DNA from 4 places in the Aliivibrio sp. SR45-2 genome. Region 2 is predicted to be linked to each of the others. Evidence: predicted binding sites of a transcription regulator. Region 2 holds the regulator's gene; each other region holds the start of a gene.

Region 1 (3,219 bases), on a different contig from region 2:
TTTAGCCGCAGTGATGAACGCGTGATTGTTACCACGGAAAGTACCGTTGTGCTCGCCTGGTTTCCATTGGTCTAATTCAGGTTTAAGTAAAACGACTGCCATTGGTAAACCGTAGCCACCAATTGATTTAGACAGTGTAACCATATCAGGTTTGATACCTGATGGTTCGAAACTAAAGAAGGTTCCTGTACGGCCACAACCTGCTTGAATGTCATCAACAATCATAAGAATGTCGTTGGCTTTACAAATCTTACTTAAACGTTGTAACCATTGGTTTGAAGCAACGTTTAATCCACCTTCACCTTGCACTGTCTCTAAAAGAACAGCGGCAGGTTTATCTAGTCCACTTGAGTTATCAGATAACATGGTTTCGAATAGGTTAAGTCCATCAATATCTGCATAGCCTTCAAAAGGAATGCGAGTGATATTGTTTAAGCTAACACCTGCGCCTTGACGATGATGTTGATTACCTGTGGCAGCTAACGCACCAGCAGTACAGCCGTGAAATCCATTTGTAAATGCCACAATATTAGTTCGGTTTTTTACTTTTCGCGCCAGTTTTAAAGCGGCCTCAACCGCATTTGTTCCCGTAGGACCTGTAAATTGAACTTTATAGTCGAGATGTCTTGGCTCAAGAATGTAATGATTTAGCGCATTTAAGAATGTTGCTTTTGCGCTTGAATGCATATCTAGGCCGTGTGTAATTCCATCTTGTTCAATGTATTCAAGCAAAGCTTGCTTTAAAACTGGGTTGTTGTGACCGTAATTGAGAGAGCCTGCTCCGGCAAGGAAATCGAGGTAACGTTCCCCGTTTTCGGCTTCTAACCAGCATCCCTTTGCTTTTTGAAAAATAACAGGAAAGTTGTTTGAGTATGAACGTACTTTTGATTCTCGTGTTTTAAAAATATTCATGATGATTCCGTTTATTATTCCTATTTTATTGACGATGAATGTAAAGGGATGCGATACAAATATTCAGTATCGTGTTTATCTTTGAAGTGTATTTTTTTGTCTAGAAAAGTGCTTACTTCGCCTTGATTACCATTATTAGCGTCGAGCTTTTTAAACAGTGACCAAGAGGCGTCATTTGCTTTGGTTATCGTCGTTTCTAAGGCTTTTATATGCTTGAGGCTTTCTCGTTGTAAAAGTGTATTTAGCATGGAGTAAGCTAAACCTTTACCTCGATAGCGGGGAGAGACGGCAACTTGCCATATAAACAAAGTGTTTGGTTCATTCGGTTTTTGATAACCAGAAATAAAACCAGCAAGGTCGTCATCTTTTTCTGCTAAAACGCAGGTATTACTGAAATGTGTAGATTGAAGAAAGTTGCAGTATGAAGAATTAATATCAAGTGGTGAGCAGTCGGTGATCAATGAATAAACATTGTCACCGTCTGTCCTCGAAGGTTCTCGAAATGTCCATTTTTTACTGGGGTCAGTGTCAATACCTGAACACAATACCCAAGGTGCTAATATAGCCATATGTAAATACATATCCTTTGTACTCTAATTAAATTCGTTGTCATTATGCCCATTCTTTGGGGGGTAAAAGCAAATAAATAGCATTTACATGAGTTAGGTTGCGAGTAATATCACGTTTTGTGGCTATTTTTTATCAGGCATGGCGTTTCTTTTTGTTTTAAATAGATTAGTTCTCTTAGTATTTATTTTTGGTTTTGAGTGTTTAATCTATCAAAATTTCGATGTTTGATTTATAAAGTTAAGGATGATTGGGCCAGTTTTAATGTGATGATGGAGGAAAGGTGGGGGCTTTTTTCTTTTTATAATGAATCGTATAAAGAGTCAGTAGCACTGTTATTCAATTTAAGGTTTAATGCTCTTTAATCGAACATCTAATATTTGGAACATGTAATGTCTTTGGTTAACCAGCTTTCTTTATTTATTGATGTCGTGCAGCAAGGTTCTTTTACAAAGGCGGCAGCATTGCATGATATGGATAATTCCTCGTTGTCTAAGCAAATTAAAAAGCTAGAAACCGAATTGGGCGTTCAGTTGCTTAATCGTTCAACGCGATCGTTTTCATTAACGCCTGCGGGAGAGGATATTTTAGATCAGGCACATAAACTTCTGAATACGCTAGGGGATGTGAAATCAATTGCTGATTCATATCATACCGATCTCAAAGGTCGCATCCGTATAACGGCTCCGTTACATATTGGTCAACAATACCTCCATCCTGTTATTAGTCAGTTTATGAAAGTGTATCCAGACGTTGAAATTGATCTTTTAATGGATGATAAGCGGACGGATATTATATCTGATCACTTTGATGTAGCTTTTCGATTAGGGCGTTTAGATGATTCAAATTTAATTGCGAAGAAACTTGCTGATATTCGTCCTGTTATCCTTGCTTCGGAGGACTTTATTAAGCAGTACGGAGAGCCGAAAAAACCTGAAGAGTTGGAGTGCTTACCTTCTGTCATTTACAGTAATGGTTCTTTGACTGTCGATGCGATGAAACTGAGTGATAGCCCAGACTCCACTCAGTTTAAAAGTTATAAAATGAAAGGAAATTATAAAGTTAGTGATGTACGAACGCTGTTAGCAGCGGTGAAAGATGGTTTAGGCTATGCGATGGTATATTCTTCAAATCTTGAACGTTCAATAACTGAAATGAAGTTAAAGCCATTACTTACTCATTATTTACTTTGCGATCAAGGTGCAGCGTTGTATGCATTGTATCCACATAGAAAACAAACGGCGTTAGTGAGGGAGTTTATTACTGCTGTTGAAAAGCATATTGGCGATTCTCCGTGCTGGGAGAAGCACGTTCCTGAGTTTGATACGATGTACCAAAAGAAAAAATAGCTGATCTCAGCAGTGAAATAAGAAATAAAGCTCATGCCCATGAATTAAGTCAACAATTTGAAGCGGTCGTACTGGGTTATGCGAAAGTGGATGTGGTTTATTTAGGACAAAAGTTAATGGTAAAAACATTATAATAATCAGTTTGATAGCGTGAATTTGACGAGTAAGATAAAAGCGTTATTTTGTAGTAGGCTCTTTTTCTTTATGGTTATATGAATATAAAACGCAACATTTTTATGTGAATTTAATCTAATAACGTTGTTGCACAATAGTGTGATGTAGGTCTAATATAAAGGCGTACAAGGTGATGGGGTGCCACCTACTTAACCGCCAATTTGGCTGATGACTCCTACAGTAAAGAGAACAGGTGTATCTGTTTGAACGGTCTTAA
Region 2 (3,219 bases):
ATGAGTTATTAGTTCGTCTCGTTGAAGTGGCAAAAACCATCGTGGTTGATCAACCTTTTGCCGAGAATACGCCATTTATGGGACCACAAATCTCAGTCGCAGCAGCAGAGTTTATTCTCAACGCTCAGAAGAATTTACAAGATTTAGGTGGGGAGTCTCTACTTGAAGCTAAAAGCCTAGGTCACGCCTTTGTTTCTCCGGGGATTATCGATGCTACTAACGTTGCTGAATTACCCGATGAAGAATACTTTGGACCATTACTACAAGTCGTGCGTTATGAGACATTAGAAGAAGCGGTAGAGCTTGCTAATGACACTCGCTATGGTTTATCTGCGGGTCTAGTATCGACGGATGACAGTGAGTGGGAATACTTTGTTGAACACATTCGTGCAGGTATCGTTAATCGCAATCGTCAATTGACAGGTGCGAGTGGTGATGCGCCATTTGGTGGCCCAGGTGCATCGGGTAATATGAAGCCGAGTGCGTATTATGCGGCAGATTATTGTGCTTATCCAATGGCATCGATGGAAGGTGACGCGTGTGAAATTCCTGCACAATTATCTCCAGGACTAACTCTTTAAGAGGTAACGAGTATGAATAATGTGAATTCTTTATTTTCGGCACTATGGCAAGATTATGTCGTTCGTTTATCTCCTTCTGCTGGGAAGGTTCGACAATTACTGTCTGGCGGTGACGAGATTATTAATGATCACATCGCATTAAGAACGTTTAATCTATCTAAAGTGGGTTTATCTACGTTAGCGGCGCCATTTTTAGCGATGGGCTATAAAGCGTGTGATGAATATGAGTTTGTTGCTAAAAAATTAAAAGCTCAACATTTCGAACACCCAGATCCAAAAGCGCCTAAAGTGTTTATTAGTGAATTATTAGTTGAGGAACTTTCTGTTCAGGCTCAAGATATTATTCATAAGTTAGTTAAACAAGTGCCTGCCCACTATTTTGTTAGTAATGACTTTTTGTCTTCTGGCCGACCTTGGTCATTAAGTTATGAAGAGTACGAAACGTTAGCAAAAGAAAGTGAATACGCTTCTTGGTTGGCGGCTCATGGTTATGGGGCAAATCATTTTACTGTGTATGTTAATCAGTTGGATGGTTTTGATAGCGTGGTGGATGTAAATCAACATCTTCGAAAAGCGGGTTTTTCTATTAATGAAGTTGGTGGAGAAGTCAAAGGATCTCCTGAGGTTCATTTAGAGCAGTCCTCAACGATGGCTGATAAAGTAACCGTAAACTTTACTGAGGGTGAATTTGATATTCCGGGTGGTTTTTATGAGTTTGCCAAACGTTATGCCTTACCTACAGGGGAATTATATCAAGGGTTTGTTGAGGCTTCTGCGGATAAGATTTTTGAAAGTACCGATGGGTAATTTACGTCTTTAGGTCGTAAAGTCTACTCATAAAAAAACGCAGCTTATGGGCTGCGTTTTTATTTGTTTATGGTTATCGTTAAATTAACGAGTGCCGTAAACTACAATTGTTTTACCGTGTGCTGAAATCAAGTTTTGCTCTTCAAGCATCTTCAAGATACGACCAACAGTTTCACGTGAACAACCTACAATTTGACCGATCTCTTGACGAGTGATCTTAATTTGCATGCCGTCTGGGTGAGTCATTGCATCTGGTTGTTTAGCTAGATTCAGTAGAGTCTGAGCGATACGGCCTGTTACGTCTAGGAATGCTAAATCACCCACTTTTTGGCTAGTGATTTGTAGACGAGTTGCCATTTGAGCAGAAAGACGCATCAGAATATCTGGGTTTACTTGAATCAGTTGACGGAATTTCTTGAATGAAATTTCAGCGACTTCACAAGGACTTTTTGCACGAACCCATGCTGAACGTTCTTGGCCTTCTTCAAACAAACCAAGTTCACCAATGAAGTCACCTTGGTTAAGGTAAGAAAGGATCATTTCCTTTCCTTCTTCATCTTTAATCAGTACAGCAACAGAACCTTTTACGATGTAGTAAAGAGTCTCAGCTTTTTCACCCGCGTGAATCAAAGTACTTTTTGATGGGTACTTATGAATGTGACAATGAGATAAGAACCACTCTAATGTTGGATCTGTCTGAGGTTTACCTAGAACCATACTTTATACTTCCTCTGCGTTTGCCAAGTAGGCGATGTCCATTTTAAAATAACTGAGCCAAATATCAGTTTGGCCTATAGAATATGGTTATCGGAACAAGGCTGCATGTTCGTTGAGATAATTGATAAAATAATACCCTGTTTCGCAATCGATTTCTTGACTTTGATCGTATGAATAGTGCGACCAAGGGCACAATTTCGTGAAATGGATCACGAGTTTTCCTTTTATGTTGTAAAGAGGCTTTTATGAATGCTGAAGTTAAATGGATTGATGGATTTACTTTCTTAGGTCAATCACAATCTGGTCACTCTGTTGTTATGGATGGTAATGGTGGAGAAAAAGCACCAAGCCCGATGGAATTGGTATTAATGGCGGCGGGAGGATGTAGCTCTGTTGATGTGATTGATGGCTTGAAATCAGCCAATCAAGCGGTCACGGGTTGTGTCGCTAAGCTATCAAGTGCTCGTCGAGATGTGGCACCAAAATTATTTACTCACGTAAATATTCATTTTGAGATAACAGGGGATAAGCTTGATCCTACGATCGTGGAAAGAGTGACGGCAGATTCTTTACAGAAATATTGTTCAGTGTGTTTAATGCTCGGCTCGGGTATTGAAATGACTCACAGTTGGGAAATCATTGCGTAATTACATTTGAAAAAATTAATGTAAAAAGGCCCGATTCAGTGTTGAATCGGGCCTTTTTTAAAAGGGGGAATGATTACAAAATGAAGCGACTTAAGTCTTCATTTTCAATTAATTCACCTAAACGAGAGGTTACATAAGCGTCATCTACCGTTAAGCTGTCACCGCCTTTCTCTGAAGCATCATAAGAAATTTCTTCCATTAGACGTTCCATTACGGTGTGCAAACGACGAGCACCGATGTTCTCTGTCGTTTCATTAACTCTAAATGCAGACTCTGCAATACGACTAATACCATCTTCAGTAAATTCGATATTGACATTTTCAGTCGCTAATAGAGCGATGTATTGCTCAGTTAGTGAGGCATTTGGCTCGGTTAAAATACGCTTAAAGTCATTTGCCGTTAGCGCTTCTAGCTCAACACGGATCGGTAAGCGACCTTGTAATTCAGGGATCAAATCGGATGGTTTC
Region 3 (3,219 bases), on a different contig from region 2:
ACACATTGCGGGTTTTTATCAGTCGTTTCTGTCTCTATAATATTAGATAGATAAGAATAGACCTGCAATTGTTGCTGACATTAAGTTAGATAATGTACCAGCAGCAACGGCTTTCATGCCCATCTTAGCGATGTCATGACGACGTTCAGGAGCAAGGCTACCTAAACCACCAAGTAGGATTGCTACAGAAGAAAGGTTAGCAAAACCACATAGTGCGAATGAAATGATTGCTTTCGTTTTCTCAGACATTTCAACGCCAGTTTGTGCAACTAACATGCCGCCATCAGCAACGTCTTTTAGGTAAGGTGCAAAGTTTAAGTAAGCAACGAATTCGTTAACTACTAATTTTTGACCTAAGAACGAACCTGCAACTGTCGCTTCTTCCCACGGCACACCGATTAGGAAAGCAACTGGAGCGAATACGTAACCAAGAATAAGTTCTAGCGTAATTTCTGGCATACCGAACCAACCACCAACACCACCTAGGATACCGTTGATTAGAGCGATTAGACCGATGAATGCAAGAAGCATTGCACCTACGTTTAACGCAAGTTGCATACCTGTTGCAGCGCCTGCTGCTGCTGCATCGATTACGTTAGCTGGTTTATCATCGCCTTTGTTATCAAGTGCATCAAATTGATCAACCGGTGTTTCTGTTTCTGGTTTAAGAATTTTAGCAAATAGAAGACCACCAGGAGCTGCCATGAATGACGCCGCGATTAGGTACTCTAGAGGCACGCCCATAGACGCATAACCAGCAAGAACACCACCAGCAACAGAAGCTAGACCACCACACATTACTGCAAACAATTCTGATTGAGTCATTTTTGGAATGAATGGACGAACAACTAGAGGCGCTTCTGTTTGACCAACGAAAATATTCGCTGTAGCAGAAAGAGATTCCGCACGAGAAGTACCCAGTGCTTTTTGAAGAGCACCACCTAAGAAGTTAATCACAACTTGCATGATACCAAGGTAATAAAGTACCGCAGTCAATGATGCAAAGAACACGATTACAGGAAGTACACGCAGTGCGAATACGAAACCGCCGCCACCAAATACTTCAAACATTTTATTCGATACTAAGCCACCGAATAAGAATTCGATACCCGTGTTACCGTAGTTGATTACATTCGCAACCGCTTCAGATGCACCTAACAGTACATCACGACCCACAGGTACGTATAGTATGAATGCACCTAGAATAAATTGAATGGCAAAAGCGCCACCGACAGTACGTAGATTGATTGCTTTACGGTTATCAGATATTAGTACTGCAAATGCAAGCAGCGCTACTATCCCAACCAAGCTCATTAACAGGCTCATAGTTAAAAGTTTCCCTAAAATTGATTGTTGGCGTGTTTCAAATTAGCGGGGGCGATTATACTCATTGAACCACCAAGAAAGTAATGCCGCTGTCACATATTCTGCTAACGTACATCGTACATTCATTCATTAGTGTGATCTTTATCACTAACGAATATCTAAAGATTCATCAATTACATCTAAAGCAATGACTAATAACTCAAATCCCAAACAAATGATTGGCATTTCTGTAAACAGCATTCGCAATCGTTTCCCTCGGTTCTTTTCGTATCAAAATTAAACATTCTAGGATATTAGAGACTTTATCTGGGCTATTAGGCGTCCCTTGAAATCCAGATAATGGCATATCTGGCGCGTCAGTTTCTAACATCAACCACTCTAAAGGAAGCTCAGAAATTGTTCTTTTTGTTTTCATCGAACGCTCATAACTAATCACTCCCCCTACACCGATGAAAAAACCGAGTTTAATAAATGCTTCAGCTTGTTGCGTACTACCACTAAAACCGTGGATCACCCCACCTTTCAATGGTTTTATCTCTCGTAATATCTTCAATACCACATCATGACTTTTACGGCTGTGGATAATCAAAGGTAATTCGTACTTTACAGCTAACTTACATTGCATTTTAAATACGTTCATTTGATGCTTTTTATCGTACTCTTGATTCCAAAAATCCAATCCACACTCACCAATAGCGACGCATTTATTCGCCTTATTCGCCAATAATACCTCTAACTTTTTCACATCATCTTCATCGTTCTCAGTTAAAAATTGAGGGTGAATACCTAATGCATAATAAAGTTCGGGATATTGATGAGAGAGTCGTTCTACCGTCTCCCAATTGCTTGAATTAACACTAGGAATGATCAGCTTTTTCACACCAACAGAGCGTGCCTTTTCTAAATAAAAAAGTTCATTGTCTTTAAAAGGCGGAAAATCAAAATGACAGTGCGAATCAATCAGTTTTGTTGTCATTGCTTATCTCTTCTTTTTTATAAGGCACACAACTGCGTTTATTTTCTGGTGTTAACCCTAATGAGAGGCACCAAGCGTCATATTTTTCAACCCACTGCTTTATTGTCTTCCAAATCATAATCACCATCTCCCTTTAAACACCAATACTATAGATACAAAAACGGAGCCTACATAGGCTCCGTTTAATTATATTCACTTTAATAAATTAGTGTTCACGCGTTGCTCTAAATTGAACATCAGGAAAGCGTTCTATCGCTAAATTCAAATTAACCATCGTTGGGGCGATATACGTTAAGTTATTGCCACCATCTAATGCTAGGTTAGTTTGATTCTTACGCTGGAATTCATCTAGCATTTTGCCATCAGAACATTCAACCCAACGAGCGGTTGCAACACTGATGCCTTCATAAATAGCTTCTACGTTATATTCAGATTTCAAACGAGAAACAACCACATCAAACTGAAGAACACCAACCGCACCAACGATCAGATCATTGTTTTGTAATGGACGGAAAACCTGTACAGCACCTTCTTCAGATAATTGCACAAGTCCTTTCAGCAATTGTTTTTGCTTTAGTGGATCACGAAGACGAATACGACGGAACAGTTCAGGGGCAAAGTTAGGGATCCCTGAGAATTTCAAATTTTCACCTTGAGTAAAGGTATCACCAATTTGAATCGTACCGTGGTTATGCAAGCCAATAATATCACCCGCATAGGCCACTTCAGCACGAGCACGGTCACCTGCCATAAAGGTTACCGCATCAGAAATACTGATGTTTTTACCTGTACGAACGTGGTTCATTTTCATGCCTTGAGTATAAGTACCTGACACGATTCGCATAAAGGCAATACGGTCACGGTGTTTAGGATCCATGTTTGCTTGGATTTTAAACACAAAGCCAGAGAATTTTTCT
Region 4 (3,219 bases), on a different contig from region 2:
AAATCAAGATCACAAGTTCTCATTTCTTCTAATTTACCAACCAATTTAGATAAGCGTTGGCGAGAATCTTCTAAGTGTTCAACGACTACTGATAAAAAGAAAACAGCCCAAGGAGTGATCAGTAAACCAAAAAAAACAGATCGTACAATGTCTAAATCATTAACTTCACCACTCAAGACGAGAGTCACCCCAACTTGAACAATGACAGCTAAAGCAACAAGAGCGATGGCAAGTAAGAGACTAAAACGGACGATCCCAAGCCTAACCATAAGATCGACATAAAACTGCGCAAGAATTTTTAACTGCTTCATAGATACACCCTGATAATATTCAATATGAATAATATCAGGGTTCATTCTGTTTGAGTTATTTTTTCAACACTGGGATCGTGTATTTGAAAGGCGTGTTAATCAAAGAACCTTGCGCTCCATCTTTATTAAGAGCCATACCTACATTAGTTAGCCCTAACCAGCGAGGCTCACACCACATTGGTGAAAGTAATGTTGGCCTTCTTGCTGTCGCTGATACACGGTGATAAATAATATCAGGAGGAGTTAAACGAATGATTTCAGAAGCAACATCAATATAATCTTCCATTGTTGGCGCTTCTATTTTACCAGCACGCCATGCTTTAGCCATCGTACTTCCCTCTACGATATGCAGCGGGTGTAATTTTATTCCATCAGTTCCGGTTTCTAATACTTTATTAAGTGTTTCAAGATTGTCTTCTCTTGTATCACCAGGCAGCCCTATAATAAGGTGAGTACAAATCTTAATTCCTAACAATCTAGCTTTACGCGTAATCGTGTCATAGCAAGCAAAATCATGCCCACGATTAATGCGCTTTAAGGTTTTATCATTAGCCGTTTGCAGTCCAAGTTCAAGCCAAACCTCATATCCGTCATCAACATACCCTTTTAGTAATTCTAATACCGCATCAGGTACACAATCAGGCCGCGTGCCAACACACAAACCAACAATATTGGCGGCATTCAGCGCTTCTTCATACATATTTTTGAGTACTTGGACTTCTGCAAATGTATTTGTATAAGCTTGAAAGTAGGCAAGATACTTTTTCGCACGCTTAACTTCTCCTGCTCTATCTGCTAGCTGCTCATGAATCGCTTTAAACTGCTCTTGTTCATCAGAAAATGAGGCGACGTTACAAAAGGTACACCCCCCTTTTCCAATCGTTCCATCTCTATTGGGGCAACTAAAACCACCATGGAGTGTCAGTTTATGTACCTTTTCACCATAACGACGCTGTAAATCTTGTCCGAATGTATTTGCTAGTTCATGAAGTTGCATTGCGGTAACCAATAATAAATCAAAGACTTAGTTCATAAATAAAAAGAAGTCTCAGTTCTATTTATGAAAGTTGCTAACTCGATTGTAAAAAAAGACCGTAAATAATAACGAAAAAAATCATACGCTATTCTAATTTATATCAACAAAAGGCGCATAAAGTAGCGATTAAACGCAAAAAAAGGCCATTTATTATAAATACTTATGCATTTAGTGTGAAAAAAGTAAACATTACGTGCAACTTTAGTTGGTATTTAATATGACAAAAATGTAGGATAGTTACATCGTTAAATAGTTTAATTTGCCACCAATAGATTATTGGGGCTTTTCGATAGTGGTATCTACCCTCAGACAACAAATACAACGGATAAAAATGTATTTGATAGATATCACAATGGATTGGGTTAGTTTGCACGTCATATTAAGTGATGCCAGCAAACACCAGAATGGATTCAAACTTGCTACCTCTTGAGACTAACTCACAGCAAGTTCGATTGAAGATTAGCAAAGGACTAGACAGAAACTTACGTAGAAAAGTTGTGTCTGTATAATACTGGAAGGATGTATCTATGGTAGATAGAGAGCAAAGTGCACAGGGCATGTATACTCCGGAATTGGAGCATGATGCATGTGGTATCGGTTTTGTCGCTCACCTTAAAAACCGTAAATCTCATGATGTGGTAACTCAAGCACTTGATATGCTAGCGCGTATGGAGCACCGTGGTGGCCAAGGCTGTGATCCATGCAGTGGTGATGGCGCAGGTATTTTATTACAAAAACCTCATGAGTTTTTATTAGAAGAAGCCGTTAAACTTAGTATTAAAATACCTTCTTTTGATAAATACGGTATTGGCGTTGTTCTTTTTCCAAAAGATGAATACAAACGTCAACAATGTAGAGATATTTTAGAGCGTAACGCTCAACGTCTTGATTTGGAAATTCTTGGATATCGTATATTACCTGTCGATAACTCGATGCTAGGTAATGATCCTCTAAGTACCGAACCTCAATTTGAACACGTCTTTATTTCTGGTGGTCCATCAATGGACCCAGCAGAATTAGAACGTAAATTGTATGTTCTTCGTAACTATACAGTTCGTGTTTGTTTAGAAAGTATTTCCAACATCGGTGATGATTTCTACATTAACTCATTATCATACAAAACCTTAGTATACAAAGGCCAGTTAACTACAGAGCAAGTACCTCAATATTTCTTAGATTTACAAAATCCATCAATGGTCACTGCTTTAGCTCTAGTCCATTCTCGCTTTTCAACCAATACATTTCCTCGTTGGCGCCTAGCTCAACCATTCCGTTACATTGCTCATAATGGTGAAATCAATACTGTTCGTGGTAATTTGAACTGGATGAAAGCCCGTGAAGCGATCATTGAATCAGATCTCTTTAGCCAACAAGAAATGGACATGCTACTTCCTATTTGTCAGGAAGGCAGTTCAGATTCATCTAACTTTGATATGGCATTAGAATTACTTGTTCTTTCTGGTCGTAGTTTGCCACATGCATTAATGATGATGATCCCTGAAGCATGGCAAGAAAATAAAAACATGGACCCGACTCGTCGTGCATTTTATCAATATCACGCCAACGTAATGGAACCATGGGATGGCCCCGCTTCTGTTTGTTTTACCGATGGCGTTCAAGTAGGTGCAACGCTTGACCGTAATGGTCTTCGCCCTTCTCGCTATACGGTAACAAAAGATGACTTCCTTGTTATGGCATCTGAATCTGGCGTAGTAAAAATAGCCCCAGAAAATATTGAGTTCCGTGGTCGTTTACAACCAGGCCGTATTTTTGTTGCTGACTTAGAGCAAGGTCGTATTATTTCTGATGAAGAAGTAAAAGATGGCATTGCAAACTCACAACCTTATGAAAAATGGGTTGAAGAAAACCTGC

The links. The regulator CRP, encoded in region 2, controls carbon source genes, mostly activating them, when cyclic AMP is high. The targets are predictions, from matches to a motif close to TGTGANNNNNNTCACA.
Region 1: ectA (diaminobutyrate acetyltransferase) is a predicted target of CRP. The motif match lies at 1,581-1,596, and genes of this name have one in related genera.
Region 3: AACV33_RS04640 (NupC/NupG family nucleoside CNT transporter) is a predicted target of CRP. The motif match lies at 1,460-1,475, and genes of this name have one in related genera.
Region 4: gltB (glutamate synthase large subunit) is a predicted target of CRP. The motif match lies at 1,684-1,699, and genes of this name have one in related genera.

The regions. Positions count from the first base shown of each region.
Region 1 covers NZ_CAWPRC010000143.1:33,601-36,819, forward strand. The annotation lists gene ectB (diaminobutyrate--2-oxoglutarate transaminase) at 1-912, opposite strand, end outside; gene ectA (diaminobutyrate acetyltransferase) at 933-1,481, opposite strand; gene AACV33_RS07185 (LysR family transcriptional regulator) at 1,872-2,828, shown strand; fluoride riboswitch at 3,123-3,187, shown strand.
Region 2 covers NZ_CAWPRC010000150.1:128,042-131,260, reverse strand. The annotation lists gene astD (succinylglutamate-semialdehyde dehydrogenase) at 1-581, shown strand, start outside; gene AACV33_RS09510 (DUF1338 domain-containing protein) at 594-1,388, shown strand; gene crp (cAMP-activated global transcriptional regulator CRP) at 1,473-2,105, opposite strand; gene AACV33_RS09500 (OsmC family protein) at 2,351-2,752, shown strand; gene hslU (HslU--HslV peptidase ATPase subunit) at 2,826-3,219, opposite strand, start outside.
Region 3 covers NZ_CAWPRC010000099.1:64,173-67,391, reverse strand. The annotation lists gene AACV33_RS04640 (NupC/NupG family nucleoside CNT transporter) at 43-1,326, opposite strand; gene AACV33_RS04635 (TatD family hydrolase) at 1,526-2,302, opposite strand; gene AACV33_RS04630 (hypothetical protein) at 2,283-2,420, opposite strand; gene prfC (peptide chain release factor 3) at 2,508-3,219, opposite strand, start outside.
Region 4 covers NZ_CAWPRC010000183.1:126,387-129,605, forward strand. The annotation lists gene arcB (aerobic respiration two-component sensor histidine kinase ArcB) at 1-311, opposite strand, end outside; gene AACV33_RS17610 (TIGR01212 family radical SAM protein) at 367-1,308, opposite strand; gene gltB (glutamate synthase large subunit) at 1,875-3,219, shown strand, end outside.